Regions from separate parts of the Kitasatospora sp. CMC57 genome, predicted to be linked through region 1. Evidence: riboswitches for the same ligand, from Rfam matches in the RefSeq annotation. Region 1 holds a riboswitch; each other region holds the start of a gene.
The links. A riboswitch is a leader RNA that binds a small molecule or an ion and turns the genes downstream of it on or off. The one in region 1 is predicted to bind thiamine pyrophosphate.

Region 1 (5,438 bases):
TGCGGGACGCCGCAGGCGAGCACGGTGACGCCGGGGGAGGCGAAGACGGCGTCGATCCGCTGGTAGGGGTTGGCGGGCACCGACGTGTTGGTGCCGCCCCAGGGGGCCACCACGTGGCCGTCCTGGTACGTCGCTGCGAGGCGCTGCCAGCCGGGGCCGTCCGGGTGCTCGTTGAAGTCGCCCGCGATCACGGCGGGTTCGCCCTCCTCGGCCTGGGCGGGGAGCAGTGCGAACTGCTTCAGCCGCTCGTCCGGGTCCAGGCTCAAATGGCAGCTGGTCAGCACGAACGGCGCGGACCGGCCGATCCGTAGCTTCGCGGTGGCGAAGCCGCGGGCGTGCAGGCCCCGGGTCTTCGGCAGCAGCCGGTCCCTGACCTCCAGCACGTCGACCGCCAGCCGCCCGAGCAGCAGCGGCCCGGCGGCGATCCGGCCGCCACCGGAGAGGATCACCGTGCCGGTGCTCCTGGCCAGCCAGGCCGCCTGCCCCTCGGGCCGCCAGTACCGGGGCGACTCCTGGACACAGACCAGATCCGGCCGGCAGGCCCGGACCACCCGCACCAGCGCCTCGCGGTCGTCGCGCAGCGAACGGACGTTGTAACTGAGCAGCCGGACCACCTGCGCCCCGTCGGGCTCGGTACCGGACTCGGGAAGTCGGGCCCCTCCGACGATCGGCTGGGGTGGGAGCGGCGTCCGGGTACCTGCCCCGCCCGCTTCACGTCGGTCGCCGGTGCTCGGCATGGGTTACCTCCTCAGGACCACGAGCTAGATGCTAGGTGACCCACCGTCAGAAGGCGGGCCGTTCGCGGGTGTCCAGGTCGGCGAGTCCGGCCATGGCGGAGGAGGCTTCGGCGTGGAAGCGGCGGGGGATGCGGCCGGCTCGGTACGCCAGTCGGCCCGCCTCGGTGGCGCGGCGCATCGCGTCGGCCATCAGGACCGGATCCTGGGCCCGGGTCACGGCGGAGGCGAGCATCACCGCCGAGCAGCCCAGCTCCATCGCCAGTGCCACGTCGGAGGCGGTGCCCGCGCCCGCGTCCAGGATCACCGGGACGCCCGCGCTCGCCACGATCAGCTGGAAGTTGTGCGGGTTGCGGATGCCGAGCCCGGAGCCGATCGGCGAGCCGAGCGGCATGATCGCCGCGCAGCCCACGTCCTCCAGCTTGCGGGCCAGCACCGGGTCGTCGTTGGTGTACGGGAGCACCGTGAAGCCGTCGTCGACCAGCGTTTCGGCGGCGTCCAGCAGCTCGATCGGGTCGGGCAGCAGGGTCCGTTCGTCGGCGATCACCTCCAGCTTCACCCAGTCGGTGCCGAGCGCCTCGCGGGCCAGCCGGGCGGTCAGCACGGCCTCGCCGGCGGTGTAGCAGCCGGCCGTGTTCGGCAGCACCCGGATGTTGTTGCGGGTCAGCACGTCCAGTACCGAGCCCTGGGTGCCGGGGTCGACCCGGCGCATCGCGACGGTGGTCAGCTCGGTGCCGGAGACCCGGAGCGCCTGCTCCAGGACCTCCAGGCTCGGGGCACCGCCGGTGCCCATGATCAGCCGGGAGTCGAAGGTGACCCCGGCGATGGTGAGGGTGTCGTCGGCCATGGCGGTCAGCCTCCCTGGACTGCGGTGAGGATCTCGACCCGGTCGCCCGCGTCGAGTGCGGTGGTTCCCCAGGCGGAGCGCGGCACGACGGCCTCGTTCAGCGCGGCCGCCACGCCGGTCGGGGCGGTGCTGAGGGTGGCGACCAGCTCGGCCAGCGTGGTGCGCGGCGGTACCTGGCGGGGAGTGCCGTTGACGGTCAGCGACAGCTCGTTCATGGCGTTCATGCGGCGGCCTTCGGGGTGAAGCGGCTGGGGGAGAAGGGGGCGGCCAGCGCCGGTACGGTGCCGGTGGCCAGGTGCTCGGCGATCAGGTCGGCGGTCACCGGGGTGAGCAGCACGCCGTTGCGGTAGTGGCCGGTGGCCGCCACCAGGCCGGGCAGGGCGGTCGGGCCGAGCAGCGGGGCGTTGTCCGGCGATCCCGGCCGCAGGCCCGCGCCGGTCTCCACCAGCGGCAGTTCGGTCAGGCCGGGGACCAGCTCGTGCGCGTCCCTGAGCAGTTCGTAGACGCCGCCCGCCGTGACGGTGGTGTCGTAGCCCTGCTCCTCGCTGGTCGCGCCGATCACCAGCTCCCCGTCGGCCCTGGGCACCAGGTAGATGTGCTGCCCGCGCACCACGGCCCGGACGTTGCGGGACAGGAACGGCCGGTACGGCTCCGGCACCCGCAGCCGCAGCACCTGCCCCTTCACCGGGCGGACCGGCGGCAGCACCCCGGCGGGCAGGCCGGGCAGCAGGTGGCTGTGCGGGCCCGCCGCCAGTACCAGCTGAGCGGCCGTCAGCCGTTCGCCGCTGCTCAGCAGGACGCCGGTGGCCCGGTCGCCGGTCAGCAGCAGTTCGGCGACCGATGACCGGTGCAGGGTGACGCCGGAGCGTTCACAGGCCAGCACCAGGGCGGCGGCCAGCCGTCGGCCGTCCACCTGGTGGTCGCCCGTCACGTGCAGGCCGCCCCGGACGCCCGGGGCCAGCATCGGTTCGAGCCTGCGGCACTCGCGGCCGGTCAGCCAGTGCGACTCCAGGCCCAGCCGCTGCTGGAACCCGTGCAGCTCGCGCAGCTCGGCCCGGTCGTCGGAGTCCAGGGCGACGGCCAGAGTGCCGGTCTCGCGGTAGCCGGTGTCCAGCTCGGTCAGGTCGGCGAGCTCGGCGACGAAGTCGCGGTAGCGGTCGTTGGAGGCCATGCCCAGCCGGAGCAGCGGCTCCTCGCCGTACTGCAGCTCGGTGACCGGGGCCAGCATGCCGGCCGCGACCTGGGCCGCGCCCCGCCCGGGCGCCGGATCGACCACGGTGACCCGGAGGCCGCGCTGGGCGGTCCGCCAGGCGACCGCGAGGCCGATGATTCCGCCGCCGATGACCAGGACATCGCTCTCGGTGCGTGTCAAAATATTTCGCTCTCCCTTCGCCGGTATGACCCGGATCAGGTTCGGACGGTCGCAGGCCGCCTCAGCCCGCCTCTCAGCCCGGTGCACCGGGCTCCCGTGTAACGGAACCCACCATATCCCCGGCCCCCGGGCAGCCCGAAGGCACTGTTCGAGGGCCGGACGACCCGGGTGGGTCGGGTGGGTAGGGTGGCCGGTGTGGCGGAGCTGACGGGGGAACAGATGATCGTGGTCGGCAGCGGCATGGCGGGTGCGCAGGCCGCGCTGGCCCTGCGGCAGGGGGGCTGGGCCGGTCCGGTCACCCTGGTCGGGGCAGAACGCGAGCTGCCGTACGACCGGCCGCCGCTCTCCAAGGACGTGCTGCTCGGGCAGCGCGACAGCACCACGCTGGACGTCGACTGGACCGGTGTCGAGCTGCTGTCGGGACGGCGGGCCATCGGCCTGGAACCGGGCCTGCTGCACACCGACCAGGGTGCGCTGCCGTACGACGCCCTGGTGATCGCCACCGGCGCCAAGCCGGTCACCCTGCCCGGCGCCCGGACGCTGCGCACCCTCGACGACGCGCTGGCGCTGCGCGCGAGCCTGCGGCCCGGTCGGCACCTGGTGCTGGTCGGGGCCGGCTGGATCGGTGCCGAGACCGCCACGGTGGCTCGGCAGCTCGGCTGCCGGGTGACGGTGGTGGAGGCCGGCGCGACGCCGCTGGCCGGGGCGCTGCCCGCCGAGCTCGGTGGCCTGATGACGCGGTGGTACGCCGACGCCGGGGTCGAGCTGCGCTGCGGGGTCGGGGTGGCGGCGGTCGAGCCGGGTGCGGTGCTGCTCGCGGACGGCACCGAGCTGGCCGCCGACGAGGTGGTGGTCGGCATCGGCGCCCGCCCGGCGACCGGCTGGCTGGCGGGTTCGCCGGTGGAGCTGGACCGGGCCGGGGCGGTCCTGACGGACGATCAGCTGCGCACCTCGCTACCCGGCGTCTGGGCGGCCGGGGACTGCGTCTCGTACCCGTCGGCCCGGCTGGGCGCCCGGCTGAACGTCCAACACTGGGACCACGCGCTGCAGTCCGGCCGGGCGGTAGCCGCCTCGGTGCTCGGGGCGGGCACGCCGTACGACCCGGTGCCGTACTTCTGGTCGGAGCAGTTCGGACGGATGGTCCAGTACGCCGGACGGCATGCCGAGACCGACCTGATGCTCTGGCGCGGCTCGGCCGAGGACCCGGCCTGGACGGTGCTCTGGCTCCGCGACGGGCGGCTGACCGGGCTGCTCTCGGTGGACCGGCCGCGCGACGTCAACCAGGCGAAGAAGCTGATCGAGCGCGGCCTCGGCCTGGACCCGGTGGCGGCCGCCGACCCGTCGGTGCAGCTGAAGGCGGCGGTCGGCCCGGACGCGCTGTGAGATTCTGGTGCCGTGAGCGAGATGACGACGTCGAAGATCGAATCCCTGGTCCCCGCATGGATGTACCTGCCCGACATCAGTGAGCAGTGGGGTGTCCCCGTCACCGAGGTCCGCGACCTGGTGAAGTCCGGAAAGCTGATCGCGGTCCGCCGCGGTCCGAACAAGTCCCTCCAGGTGCCCGCGGCCTTCATCGACGGCCCCGGCCTGGTGAAGCACCTCTCCGGCACGCTGACGCTGCTGCGGGACGCCAAGTTCACCGACGAGGAGATCCTGGAGTGGCTGTTCACCGAGCAGCCCTCGCTGCCCGGCAGCCCGATCGAGGCCCTGGTCGAGAACCGCGGCACCGAGGTCAAGCGCCGGGCCCAGGCGGAGCTGATCTGATGACGGACGCCCGCACGCGGCTGGCCGACGCCCGGCTGTACCTGTGCACCGACGCCCGCCGCGTGCAGGGCGACCTGCCGGAGTTCCTCGACGCCGTGCTGGCCAACGGGGTGGACATCGTCCAGCTCCGGGACAAGGGCCTGGAGGCGAAGCAGGAGCTGGAGTACCTGGAGGTCTTCGCCGACGCCGCCCGCAGGCACGGCAGGCTCTTCTCGGTCAACGACCGGGCCGACGTCGCGCACGCGGCCCGCCCCGACGTCCTGCACCTCGGCCAGGACGACCTGCCGGTGCCCGCCGCCCGGGCGATCCTCGGCGACGACGTGATCTTCGGCCGGTCCTGCCACGCCGAGGCGGAGGTGGACGGGGCGATCGCCGAACCGGGCATCGACTACTTCTGCACCGGCCCGGTCTGGCCCACCCCCACCAAGCCCGGCCGCCACGCCCCCGGCCTTGGCCTGGTCTCGTACGCGGCGAAGGCCGTCACGGATCGCCCCTGGTTCGCGATCGGCGGCATCGACCTGGGCAACCTGGACGAGGTGCTCGCCGCGGGTGCCACCCGCGTGGTCGTGGTCCGCGCCATCACGGCGGCGGAGGACCCGGGTGCGGCGGCGGCGGAGCTGGCGCGCAGGGTACGCGGCGCCTGAGCTTTCTCTACAGCCCAAGGTTGCACTGTCCAGGGGCCCGGGGAACTGCGGAGCCGACCTCAGGAGCGTTCCACGTA
Region 2 (5,438 bases), 1.7 Mb from region 1:
AGATCTCGCTGACCAGGGTCGGGCCGCTGTCGATGACGTGGCCGCCCAGCTTGGTGATCACGTCACCGGCCTTGAGACCGGCCTGGTCGGCCGGGCCGCCCGCGGTGACGGCCGGGGTGTCGCCGACGGCGGAGCCGCGGATCTGCGCGCCGTCGCCCTTGTAGTCGTCGTTGCGGAGCACCCCGAGGATCGCGTAGACCGGCGTGCCGGTCTTGATCAGGTCGCCCGCGACCCGCTGGGCCTGGTTGATCGGGATCGCGAAGCCCAGGCCGATCGAACCGGCCCGGCCGGAGCCGCCGCTGTTGGACTGGATCGCCGAGTTGATGCCGATCACGGCACCCGCGGCGTCCAGCAGCGGACCGCCGGAGTTGCCGGGGTTGATGGACGCGTCGGTCTGCAGGGCGTTCATGTACGAGGACTGGGCGCCGTTCTCGTCGCCGGAGGCCACCGGGCGGTCCTTGGCGCTGATGATGCCGGTGGTGACCGTGCCCTCCAGGCCGTACGGGGCGCCGATCGCGATGGTGGCGTCGCCGACCGCGACCTTGTCGGAGTCCCCGAGCGGGAGCGGGACGAGCTTGTCCTTGGGCGGGTTGTCGAGCTTGATCACGGCCACGTCGTAGCCCTGCGCCCGGCCGACCACGGAGGCCGGGTAGGACGAACCGTCGGAGAACTTGACGGTCAGCTTGCCGCCACTGGCCGCCGGGGCGACCACGTGGTTGTTGGTGAGAATGTGGCCCTCGGTGTCGAAGACGAACCCGGTGCCGGTGCCGGACTCCTGCGAACCCTGCGCCTTGATGGTGACCACGCTGGGCAGCGCCTTGCTGGCGATCCCCGCGACCGACTCGGGCGAGCGGTTGACCGCCTGCCTGTTCTCGCTGGCCTGGACGGTGGTGCTGGTGCCGCGGCCCGAGGAGGAGCTCGTCCCGCCGTCCCGGTCGGTCACCGAGACGCCGATCGCGCCACCGGCCAGACCGGCCACCAGGGCGACGGCGGCGACCAGCGCCACCAGCCCGCCGCGCTTGCGGCCGGGACCCGGGGCCGCGCCGGGGTGACCCGGGCCCCCCGGACCGTCGGTGCCGCCGGGCGGGGTGGCCCAGCTGCCCAGCGGCGTACCCGCGCCGAAGGGGTGGTGCGGCGGCTCGGCGGCGGACGGCGCGGGCTGGCTGCCGTGCACCGGCGGCAGCTCGGCGGTGTGCGGGGCGGCCTGGTCACCGTGCAGCGGCGGCAGCTCGGCGGCCGGAGCCGCGTACGGGTTGCCGGCCGGGGCGGGCGGGGCGGGCGGCGGCGCGTCCAGGTAGCTGGGGGTGGCCGGGGCGGGAGCGGGCGGCAGCACCGGCGGCGGCGCGTCGAGGTAGGACGGCGTGGCCGGCGGCGTCACCTTGCCGAACGACAGCGTCGGCTCGGCGACCGGCGGGACGGGCGGGGTGGCCGGGGTGGCCGGAGCAGCGGGGACATCGGCCGACACGGTGTCAGCCGGACCCACCCCCTGGCCTGCGGAGGTGCGCTCCTCCTCCGGCTGGTTGGTGCCACCTTGGTGCTCGGTGCTCACGGACGACCTCCATAGCTGACAGGACCTTGGCCCACAGTTTCCCGTATGCATGATTCGGTTGTCGTATAGGGCCCGGTGAAGAACTCTTAAGAATCTTTACCCGTTCCCGACACGGCCCCCGCTCGTGCCGCCGACGTCCGCCGATCGTCCCGCGATCCGGACGGTCACCCACTCGCCTTGGTGTTCGGCGGCCCGGCCGTTACCCTGGCGCTCCAAACTGACACGCGGGAGCTTGGACCGTCCAGGCTGAGAGTGCGCGGAACGACCGTACGCCATGCGGATGCTGGCCGACGGCGAGGGAGCGCAGACCGCTCGAACCTGTCCGGGTAATGCCGGCGTAGGGAGCTTCGGCCATGACGGCTGTTTCGCCTGCCCCTGTCCAGGAACCGACCGCGCGCGCCGAGGCGCCGCTCGTCCTGGACACCGCACCTCCTCGCACCCTCGACTTCCGGGCGCTCTTCTCGCTCTGGGCCAACCTCGGGGTCAGCCTGATCGGCTTCACCAGCGCGGCCACCGTGATCGGTGCCAAGGGCTCCGAGCTCTCGCTGGCCGCCGCGATCACCGCCACCGTCGTCGGTACCGTGATCGGCACCGCGATGCTCGGCGTGGCCGCGCTGATCGGCGCCCGGACCGGCGCGCCCGCGATGACCGTGCTGCGCGGCCTCTTCGGCACCAAGCTGTCGTACATCCCTTCGGTGCTGAACATCGCCCAGTGCATCGGCTGGGGCGTGTACGAGCTGCTGGTGATCGCCATGGGCGCCCAGGAGGTGACCGGCTCGCAGGGCTGGCACTGGCTGTTCGTGCTGCTGGCCGGTGTGCTGACCACGGTGCTGACCATCTGGCCGCTCGGTTCGATCGCGGTGCTCCGCAAGTACGTGACGATCGCCGTCGGTGTCGCGATGGTCTACTTCACCGTCCAGCTGGTCCGGCAGGGCGTGCCGAACCCGGGCGCGGGCAACTGGACCGGCTTCCTCTCCGCGACCGACGCGATCATCGCGATCTCGATCTCCTTCGTCCCGCTGGCCGCCGACTACACCCGGCACGCCCGGACGGCCGGTTCGGCGTTCTGGGCCACCTTCTCCGGCTACACGCTGGCCCAGGTCTGGTGCTACCTGCTGGGCGTGGTGGCGCTGCTGCAGTCGGACGGCGACGCGACCCGGATCTTCTCCTCCTTCACCGGGGTGGCCGCGGGCTGGGCCTTCCTGCTGGTGCTGGTGATCCGGGAGACCGACCAGTCCTTCGCCAACGTGTACTCCACCGCGATGTCGGTGCAGAACCTGCTGCCGAAGGTCGACCGCCGTCTGCTGACCGGCGGGATCGGCGCGCTGGTGACCGTACTGGCCCTGCTCATCGACCAGTTCACCGACTCGTACTACGCCTTCCTGGGCCTGATCGGCTCGGTCTTCGTGCCGATGTTCGCGGTGCTGGCGGCCGACTACTTCCTCGGCTCGGGCCGCCGGGGCTGGAACCTGAACGAGGACGCCCCGGCCCGCTGGCTGATGCTGCTGCCCTGGGCGCTCGGTTTCGCGACCTACCAGTTCATCGCCCCGACCGCGATCGACCACTGGAGCGGGTTCTGGCTGGACCTCCAGTCCAGGGTCGGGTTCGTGGCGCAGCCCTGGACCTCCGCCTCGCTGCTCAGCTTCCTGGTCGCGGCGCTGGCCACGCTGGCGGTGCAGCGCCGGAAGTAGGGCGCACCGGCCGCCGTCCCGGAACTTCACCCGGAGTTTCCCGTGGCGGCGGCCACCGGCCGTCCGGTGCCTCGTAGGGTTGCCGGTGTGGACACCCGGAACCAGCCGTTGACCAGCCAGGACGCCCCGGAGCGCGGGGCCGTCAAGGTGATCGCGCACCGCGGCTCCTCGGCCGCCCGCGCCGAACACACCCTGGCGGCGTACGCGCTCGCCGTGGCGGAGGGCGCCGACGGCCTGGAGGCCGACGTCCGGCTGACCGCCGACGGGCAGCTGGTCTGCGTGCACGACCGGACGGTCCGTCGGACCTCGGACGGCCGGGGGGCGGTCTCAGCCCTGACCCTGGCTCAGCTGAACGAGTTCGACTTCGGCTCCTGGAAGGACCCGGAGGCGCCCGAACCCAGCCCGGTGCTGACGCTGGCCCAGCTGCTCGAACTGGTCGCGGACGCCGGGCGGCGGGTGGAGCTGGCGATCGAGACCAAGCACCCGACCCGGTACGCGGGGCGCACCGAGGCCGAGCTGCTCCGACTGCTCTCGCGGTACGGACTGCTTCCGGACAGTCCGGAGGGGTCCGCGGTGCGCGTGATGAGCTTCTCGGAGCTCTCGCTGCACCGGATCCGCCGTGCCGCGCCGACCGTCCCGACGGTCTACCTGTTCGACCGCAGGCTGCCGCTGTTCGGCCGGACCAGGGCGCTGCCCGGCGGCGCCAGGATCGTCGGACCCGGCATTGACCTGGTCCGGACCAACCCCGGGCTGGTGCGAGCGCTCCGGCGGGCCGGGCACCCCGTGCACGTCTGGACCGTGGACGAGGCCGCCGATGTCGAACTCTGCCTGGAACTCGGCGTGGAGGCGATTATCACCAATCGGCCGCGCGCCGTGCTGGCACAACTCGGCCGATAAACGCCCCGCGTGCGGGCGTGAACTGGTGCGAACTCCGGCGCGAAGTACCGTGAGTGGCCAATTCCAGCCGTTCGGACAACGGTCCGTGAGCAGGTAATCACCATTTGCGTACCGTGAGTTGCGCTGCGCGTTAGTGTCACGCCGCGATCGCCCGGCGCCCGTTTCCGACCCATTCCCAAGGGGCATCCATCCCTCGGCGAATGCAGAAGGAGGTCCGGGGGTGGCGTTGATGATGGCACACGAGGTGCCGACTTCATCGACCATGGCGGTGCCGCACGGGCCCGTCGGGGTCGGAGCGGCACGACGCCGACTGCGCCGCGATCTGGGTGCCCAGGAGGTCGCCGAGGCGGTGATCGACGACGCGGTCCTGATCCTGTCCGAGCTGCTCAGCAACTCCTGCCGGTACGCCCGCCCGTTGGGCAGGCTGGCCGACCTGAAGGACGACGCACCGGCGCCGGTGCCGGCCCCCGTGCTGGTCGGCGTACGGTCCGACGAGGACGGCGAACCGGGCGGGGTGGCAGTGCGCTGGGAGTTGTCCCGGCACGGGCAGCTGACCCTGGAGGTGACCGACGGCGGCGCGATGACCAGGCCGGTGCCGGCCCGGCCCTCGGTCAGCTCGCGCGGCGGCCGGGGTCTGACCATCGTCAGCCGGCTGGCGGACGACTGGGGGGTCAGGGACGCACCCGGGCAGGTGACGGTCTGGGCCGAGCTCCCGCTGCGGCCCGAACACGGCGTCCGGAGCGCCTGACGGCCGCCCCTCCTGACGTCCGGACGACACCCGGAAGAGGGTCGGCCGGCCGGACCGGAGCGGTCCGCGGCGAAAGCTCAGTAGGCTTCCCGGGCAAGCACGTCGCCGTACCGGGAGAGCCGCACCATGGCCAAGAAGGCCGCGAAGAAGTCGCCGCAGAACCGTCCGTCCACCGCCGTGACCTCGGGCGAGATCCCCGTGGTCGGGGCCCGCGAGGACTGCCCGTGCGGTTCCGGCCGCCGGTACAAGGCGTGTCACGGGCGCGAGGCCGCGCACGCGGTCCAGGAGCTGGTCCACCGCCCGTTCGAGGGCCTGCCCGGCGAGGCCGACTGGGTCGCGCTGCGCGAGCTGGTCCCCGCCGCCACCGTCCCGCTCACCCTGGCCGGGGGTGTCGCCGAGGGCGCCACCGGGCCCGTCCCCTCGGTGACCCTGGCCACCGTGCTGCCGCTGGCCTGGCCCGCGCTGCGCCGCCCGGACGGCTCGATCCTGCTCGGCCTGCAGACCCAGTCCGCCTCCGGCGACCTGAGCCGTGACCTGGCGGACGCCCTGGAAC
Region 3 (5,438 bases), 1.8 Mb from region 1:
GAACGCGGGCAACTGCTACCAGGCGGGCCAGTTCTGCCGGAACGCCGACCTCGGCCGGACCACCCACGACGCCGCCGGCCGGCTGCTCTACTGCCGCATGGTCAGCGGGAAACCGCACTGGCAGACCTGACCCGTCAGGGTCTACAGCCCCGCGAGGTTGTCGACCAGGTCGTCCAGCCCGAAGGAGCCCTGGGAGAGCGCCTTCATGTGCCACTCCTTGAGGTCGAAGGCTGCGCCCCGGCGCAGCTTGGCGGCCTCGCGGCCCTGGAGCCAGGCGCGTTCGCCGAGCTTGTAGCCGATGGCCTGTCCGGGCCAGCCGAGGTAGCGGTCGATCTCGCTGTCCCGGCGGGCGACCGGGCTGCCGTTGTAGGTGGCCAGGAACTCCGCGGCGAGCTCCGGGGTCCAGCGCTCGCCCGGGTGGAAGCCCGAGTCGGCGGGGATGGCGAGTTCGAGGTGCAGGCCGATGTCGAGGATCACCCGCATGGTGCGCAGCAGTTGCCCGTCCAGGTAGCCGAGCCGGTGCTCGGGAACGGCGTAGTGGCCCAGATCGTCCATCAGGCGTTCGGCGTACATCGCCCAGCCCTCGATGTTCGCACTGACGATGCCGTCGGTGACCTGATAGCGGCTGAGCCGGTCCGCGACCGCGACCCACTGGGCGAGCTGGAGGTGGTGGCCCGGGACGCCCTCGTGGTACCAGATGCTGACGAGCTGCCAGGTCGAGAAGGTCTCGCGGCCGAGGGTGGGCAGGTACGTGCGGCCGGGGCGGCTGAAGTCCAGGCTCGGGCCCTGGTAGTAGGGCCCACCGCTGCTGCCGACGGGAGCGAGCTGGGACTCGACCGCGCGGATCGGTCCCGAGAAGTCGAACTGACGGCCGTCGAGCGCGCTGATCGCGTCGTCCATGAGCTGCTGCAGCCAGTCACGGGCGGCCTCCGCGCCCTTCACCGCGTGGCCGTGGTCCTCGGCGTGCTGCATGGCCGCCAGGAGAGGGGCGCCCGGGAGGACCTGCTCGGCCTCGGCCCGCAGTTCGCCGAGGGTCCGGTGGAACTCGCTCCAGGCCCAGGCGTACGCCTCGTCCAGATCGAGGTCGGCGCCGGTGTTGAAGCGGGCCGCGCGCAGGTAACGCTCGCGGCCGACGGCGTCCCTGGTGTCCGCCGTGGCAGGGGCGTAGCTGTCGCGCAGCCAGTCGCGGAACCCGGCCACCGCGGCGGTGGCCTGCCGGGCGGCTTCGCCCAGTTCGGGGCGCAGCCGGTCGGTGCCGCCCGCCACGAACTCGGTGAACCAGCCCGCGCTTCCGGTGCCCTCCCCGGTCCAGCCGGTGAGCTGATCGATCACCCTGGCGGCCTGGCGGGGAGCAGCGAGCAGACCGCGCGAGACGCCTTCGCCGAGCGTCGCCCGGTAACCGTCCAGCGCGGCGGGCAGATTGCGCAGCCGCCCGGCCACCGCCGCCCAGTCCTCGTCGGTGGCGGTCGGCATCAGCGTGAAGATGTCCCGCACCTGGTGGACGTGCCCGCCTATGGTGCGCAGCCGGCGGAAGTCCTCCCCGCTGTCGTGCATCGCGAGCTCCGCGGTGAGGCGTTCCCGCAGCAGCCGACCGCAGTCCCGCTCCGCGGGGTCGTCCGTCGCCGGAGCGGCCCCGAGCACGGCCAGGGTCCGGCGGGCGAGCTCGGCATGCGCCTCGAACCCCTCCGGCGAGAGATCCGGCTGCCGGTCGTCCCCCGGGTGCAGGCCGAGCCAGGCCGAGGTCATCGGGTCGTGCGCGGCCAGCTGGTCGAGGTGGTGGTCGGCGATGCCGCGCGGAGTGGTCAAGTCGTCTGTCATGAACCAATCTTGACGCACCGTCCACAACGCCCGGAGCGCTGCCCGGGGGATCCCCTCCGCCCCCCGGAGCAGCGCGGTCAGTGGCGCCGGCTCAGTCGGCCAGCGGGAGGTAGACCCGGTTGCCCTGGGCTGCGAACTCCTCGGACTTGGCCTGCATGCCGGCCAGGGCGTCGGCGTCGAACTCGGTCCGGACGGCGCTGGAGCCGTCGCCGTGTTCGTCACGGATCTTCTGGCTGATCTTCATCGAGCAGAACTTCGGACCGCACATCGAGCAGAAGTGCGCGGTCTTGGCGGGTTCGGCGGGGAGGGTCTCGTCGTGGAAGGCGCGGGCCGTCTCCGGGTCGAGGGCCAGGTTGAACTGGTCCTCCCAGCGGAACTCGAAGCGGGCGTCGGAGAGGGCGTCGTCCCAGTCCGAGGCACCGGGGTGGCCCTTGGCAAGGTCGGCGGCGTGGGCGGCGATCTTGTAGGTGATCACGCCGGTCTTGACGTCGTCCCGGTTGGGGAGGCCCAGGTGTTCCTTGGGGGTGACGTAGCAGAGCATCGCGGTGCCCCACCAGGCGATCATCGCGGCGCCGATGCCCGAGGTGATGTGGTCGTAGCCGGGCGCGACGTCGGTGGTGAGCGGGCCGAGGGTGTAGAACGGCGCCTCGTCGCAGATCTCCTTCTGGAGATCCATGTTCTCCTTGATCTTGTTCATCGCGACGTGGCCGGGGCCCTCGATCATCACCTGGACGTCCCGGGCCCGGGCGATCCGGCCGAGCTCGCCGAGGGTCTGCAGCTCGGCGAACTGCGCCTCGTCGTTGGCGTCCGCGGTCGAACCCGGCCGCAGGCCGTCACCCAGCGAGAAGGTGACGTCGTACGCGGCGAGGATGTCGCAGAGCTCCTCGAAGTTCGTGTAGAGGAAGTTCTCCCGGTGGTGCGCCAGGCACCAGGCCGCCATGATCGAGCCGCCGCGCGAGACGATGCCGGTCTTCCGGCGGGCGGTCATCGGGACGTACCGCAGCAGCACGCCGGCGTGCACGGTCATGTAGTCCACGCCCTGCTCGCACTGCTCGATGATGGTGTCGCGGTAGACCTCCCAGCTCAGCTCCTCGGCCTTGCCGTCCACCTTCTCCAGCGCCTGGTAGAGCGGCACGGTGCCGATCGGCACGGGGGAGTTGCGCAGGATCCACTCGCGGGTGGTGTGGATGTTGCGGCCGGTGGAGAGGTCCATCACGGTGTCGGCGCCCCAGCGGGTCGCCCAGGTCATCTTCTCCACCTCCTCCTCGATCGAGGAGGTGACTGCGGAGTTGCCGATGTTGGCGTTGATCTTCACCAGGAAGTTGGTGCCGATGATGGCCGGCTCGACCTCGGGGTGGTTCACGTTCAGCGGGATCACGGCCCGGCCGATCGCCACCTCGTTGCGGACGAACTCGGCGTCCAGGCCCTCCCGGAGCGCGATGAACTCCATCTCCGGCGTGACGATCCCGCGCTTCGCGTAGGCGAGTTGGGTCACCGCGACGCCGTCCCGGCCGCGCAGCGGGCGGCGCGGCCGGCCGGGGAAGACCGCGTCCAGGTTGCGCAGGTTCCCGCCGCGCGGCGAGGTGTGCTTGATCCCGTCGTCCTCGGGCCGGGTCTCCCGCCCGTCGTACTCCTCGACGTCCCCGCGCTGGCGGATCCACGGGTCACGCAGCGCGGGCAGTCCGCGCCGGACGTCGGGCTGGTAGGCCGGGTCGGTGTACGGGCCCGAAGTGTCGTACAGCGGAACGGACTTGCCGTTGGTCAGCAGCACCTCGCGGTACGGCACCCGCAGGTCGGGCCGGGAGCCCTCGCGGTACGCCTTGCGCCAGGCGGGGGTCGGGTAGCCGGTGGTCGCGCTCGTGACGCTGCTCGGGGCAGACTTCTGCTGTGCGTCGAACGTGGTCATGAGACCTCTATCTCCCTACGCCGGCATTACCCGGTCAGGTTCCTGCGGTCGACGCAGCGGTTGGTACGTGTGGTGGCGTACCGTTCAGCGCCCTCTCAGCCCGGTGCTCCGAGCTCCCGTGTCCACAGGCGGAATTGCCTGCAACAAACGTCCAACACCGTAGCGGTCCGCTCCGGACTGGTCCAGAGCACCCCCGCCGATGACCGGAATGCGGACGGGCCCGGCGCCCCGCGAGGGGTGCCGGGCCCGTCGGTTCGGACGCCGGGTCAGCTCTTGGCCGCCTTCTTCACCAGGATCACCACACCGGCCGCGACGGCGACCAGGACCAGGGCCTTGACCAGGAAGGCGATCAGTGAGGTGACCGCGCCGATCACGAACCAGATCAGGTTCCAGGCGAGGATCAGCACCACGATCGGGACGACGATGTTGCGCACCCACGAGGGCAGCGACTTCCAGAGCTCAGCCATGTCCGTTCCTTCTCTCCCCTCGGGCCGGTGACGGCTGTTCCGTCGCGTCCCGCTTGCTTTCGATGTCTCGACCGTACAGGCCGCCGACCTGGCTTCCGAGGGGTAACGGCCCGGAGAGAACCCGGAGATCACCCCGAGACCAGGGGGAGGGTCACCCTCAGGGGCCGGCTCAGACCGGCCAGGCCTCGCGGCGCCAGGCGGCGTCCCAGAACATCCACTCGTAGCGCGAGGTAGTGGTGAAGTGCTCGATCACCCGGCGGCGTTCGGTGGCGGAGAGCTCGGCGCCGAGCCGGTCGGTGAGCGCGAGCACCCGGCGGACCACGGCCTGGAAGGTCTCGTCGCCGTAGGTGGCGATCCACTGGGCGTACAGCGGGTCGGGCGAGGAGTGGGTGAGCAGCTGCTCGCCGACCCGGGCGTAGATCCAGTAGCAGGGCAGCACCGCGCCGACCGCCTCGGCGAAGGAGCCCCCGTAGACGGTGGCCAGCAGGTAGCTGGTGTAGGCCCGGGTGGTGGGCAACACCGGTTCGGCGGCGGCCCGTTCGGCGGTCTCGCCGAAGGCGCCGAGGAACTCGGCGTGCATCCCCTGCTCGGCGGCCAGCGCGCCGACCGCGTCGTCGGCGAAGGCCCGGACGTCCTGCTCGTCGGGCGCCTTGGCGGCGCAGACGGCGAGCGCCCGGGCGTAGTCGCGCAGGTAGTGCGAGTCCTGGATCACGAAGTGCCGGAAGGCGTCCCGCGGCAGCGTGCCGTCGGTCAGCCCGCCGATGAACGGGTGCGCCAGGATCTCGGCGTAGATCGGCTCGATGGCCGACCAGAGCTCGTCGGTGAAGGTCACGGGTGCTGTTCTCCTCGGTCGGTCGGGCCAGCGAACCCTAACCCCGACGTCGGCTCAGTCCTCCGGCGGGGAGAACACCACGAGGACGCGGAGCTCCTCGGTGACGTGGTGGAACCGGTGCGGGACACCGGCCGGTACGTAGACCACGCTGCCCCGGCCGACCGTGGTGGTCTCGGCGCCGACGGTCAGTTCGGCCCGGCCGCTGATCACCTGGTAGAGCTCGTCCTGCGGGTGGCTGGACTGGGTGTCGGTGTCACCGGGCGAGAGTGCGTAGAGCCCGGCGGACATGTTCCGCTCCTTCAGGAAGCGCAGGTACGCGCCCTCCTCGGCGGCCCGTTCGGCGTCCAGCTGGTCCAGTCGGAAGACCTTCATCGGGGCGCACCCTCCTCGTCGCGATGGGCACATTGAACAACAT

Region 2: it holds a riboswitch for thiamine pyrophosphate, as region 1 does, so the genes downstream of both, ACKUU6_RS16830 (purine-cytosine permease family protein) here and thiO (glycine oxidase ThiO) in region 1, are expected to answer to the same signal.
Region 3: it holds a riboswitch for thiamine pyrophosphate, as region 1 does, so the genes downstream of both, thiC (phosphomethylpyrimidine synthase ThiC) here and thiO (glycine oxidase ThiO) in region 1, are expected to answer to the same signal.

Annotation. Positions count from the first base shown of each region.
Region 1 covers NZ_AP035881.2:5,444,378-5,449,815, forward strand. Annotated here, with positions in the region: gene ACKUU6_RS24390 (endonuclease/exonuclease/phosphatase family protein) at 1-737, opposite strand, end outside; gene ACKUU6_RS24395 (thiazole synthase) at 784-1,581, opposite strand; gene thiS (sulfur carrier protein ThiS) at 1,587-1,805, opposite strand; gene thiO (glycine oxidase ThiO) at 1,802-2,956, opposite strand; TPP riboswitch at 2,949-3,062, opposite strand; gene ACKUU6_RS24410 (NAD(P)/FAD-dependent oxidoreductase) at 3,140-4,336, shown strand; gene ACKUU6_RS24415 (Rv2175c family DNA-binding protein) at 4,358-4,717, shown strand; gene thiE (thiamine phosphate synthase) at 4,717-5,361, shown strand.
Region 2 covers NZ_AP035881.2:3,791,013-3,796,450, reverse strand. Annotated here, with positions in the region: gene ACKUU6_RS16835 (S1C family serine protease) at 1-1,549, opposite strand, end outside; TPP riboswitch at 1,764-1,910, shown strand; gene ACKUU6_RS16830 (purine-cytosine permease family protein) at 1,903-3,240, shown strand; gene ACKUU6_RS16825 (glycerophosphodiester phosphodiesterase) at 3,328-4,137, shown strand; gene ACKUU6_RS16820 (ATP-binding protein) at 4,358-4,885, shown strand; gene ACKUU6_RS16815 (DUF5926 family protein) at 5,012-5,438, shown strand, end outside.
Region 3 covers NZ_AP035881.2:3,648,956-3,654,393, reverse strand. Annotated here, with positions in the region: gene ACKUU6_RS16155 (hypothetical protein) at 1-130, shown strand, start outside; gene ACKUU6_RS16150 (DUF885 domain-containing protein) at 142-1,818, opposite strand; gene thiC (phosphomethylpyrimidine synthase ThiC) at 1,910-3,724, opposite strand; TPP riboswitch at 3,720-3,854, opposite strand; gene ACKUU6_RS16140 (DUF5326 family protein) at 3,991-4,191, opposite strand; gene tenA (thiaminase II) at 4,361-5,023, opposite strand; gene ACKUU6_RS16130 (cupin domain-containing protein) at 5,078-5,395, opposite strand.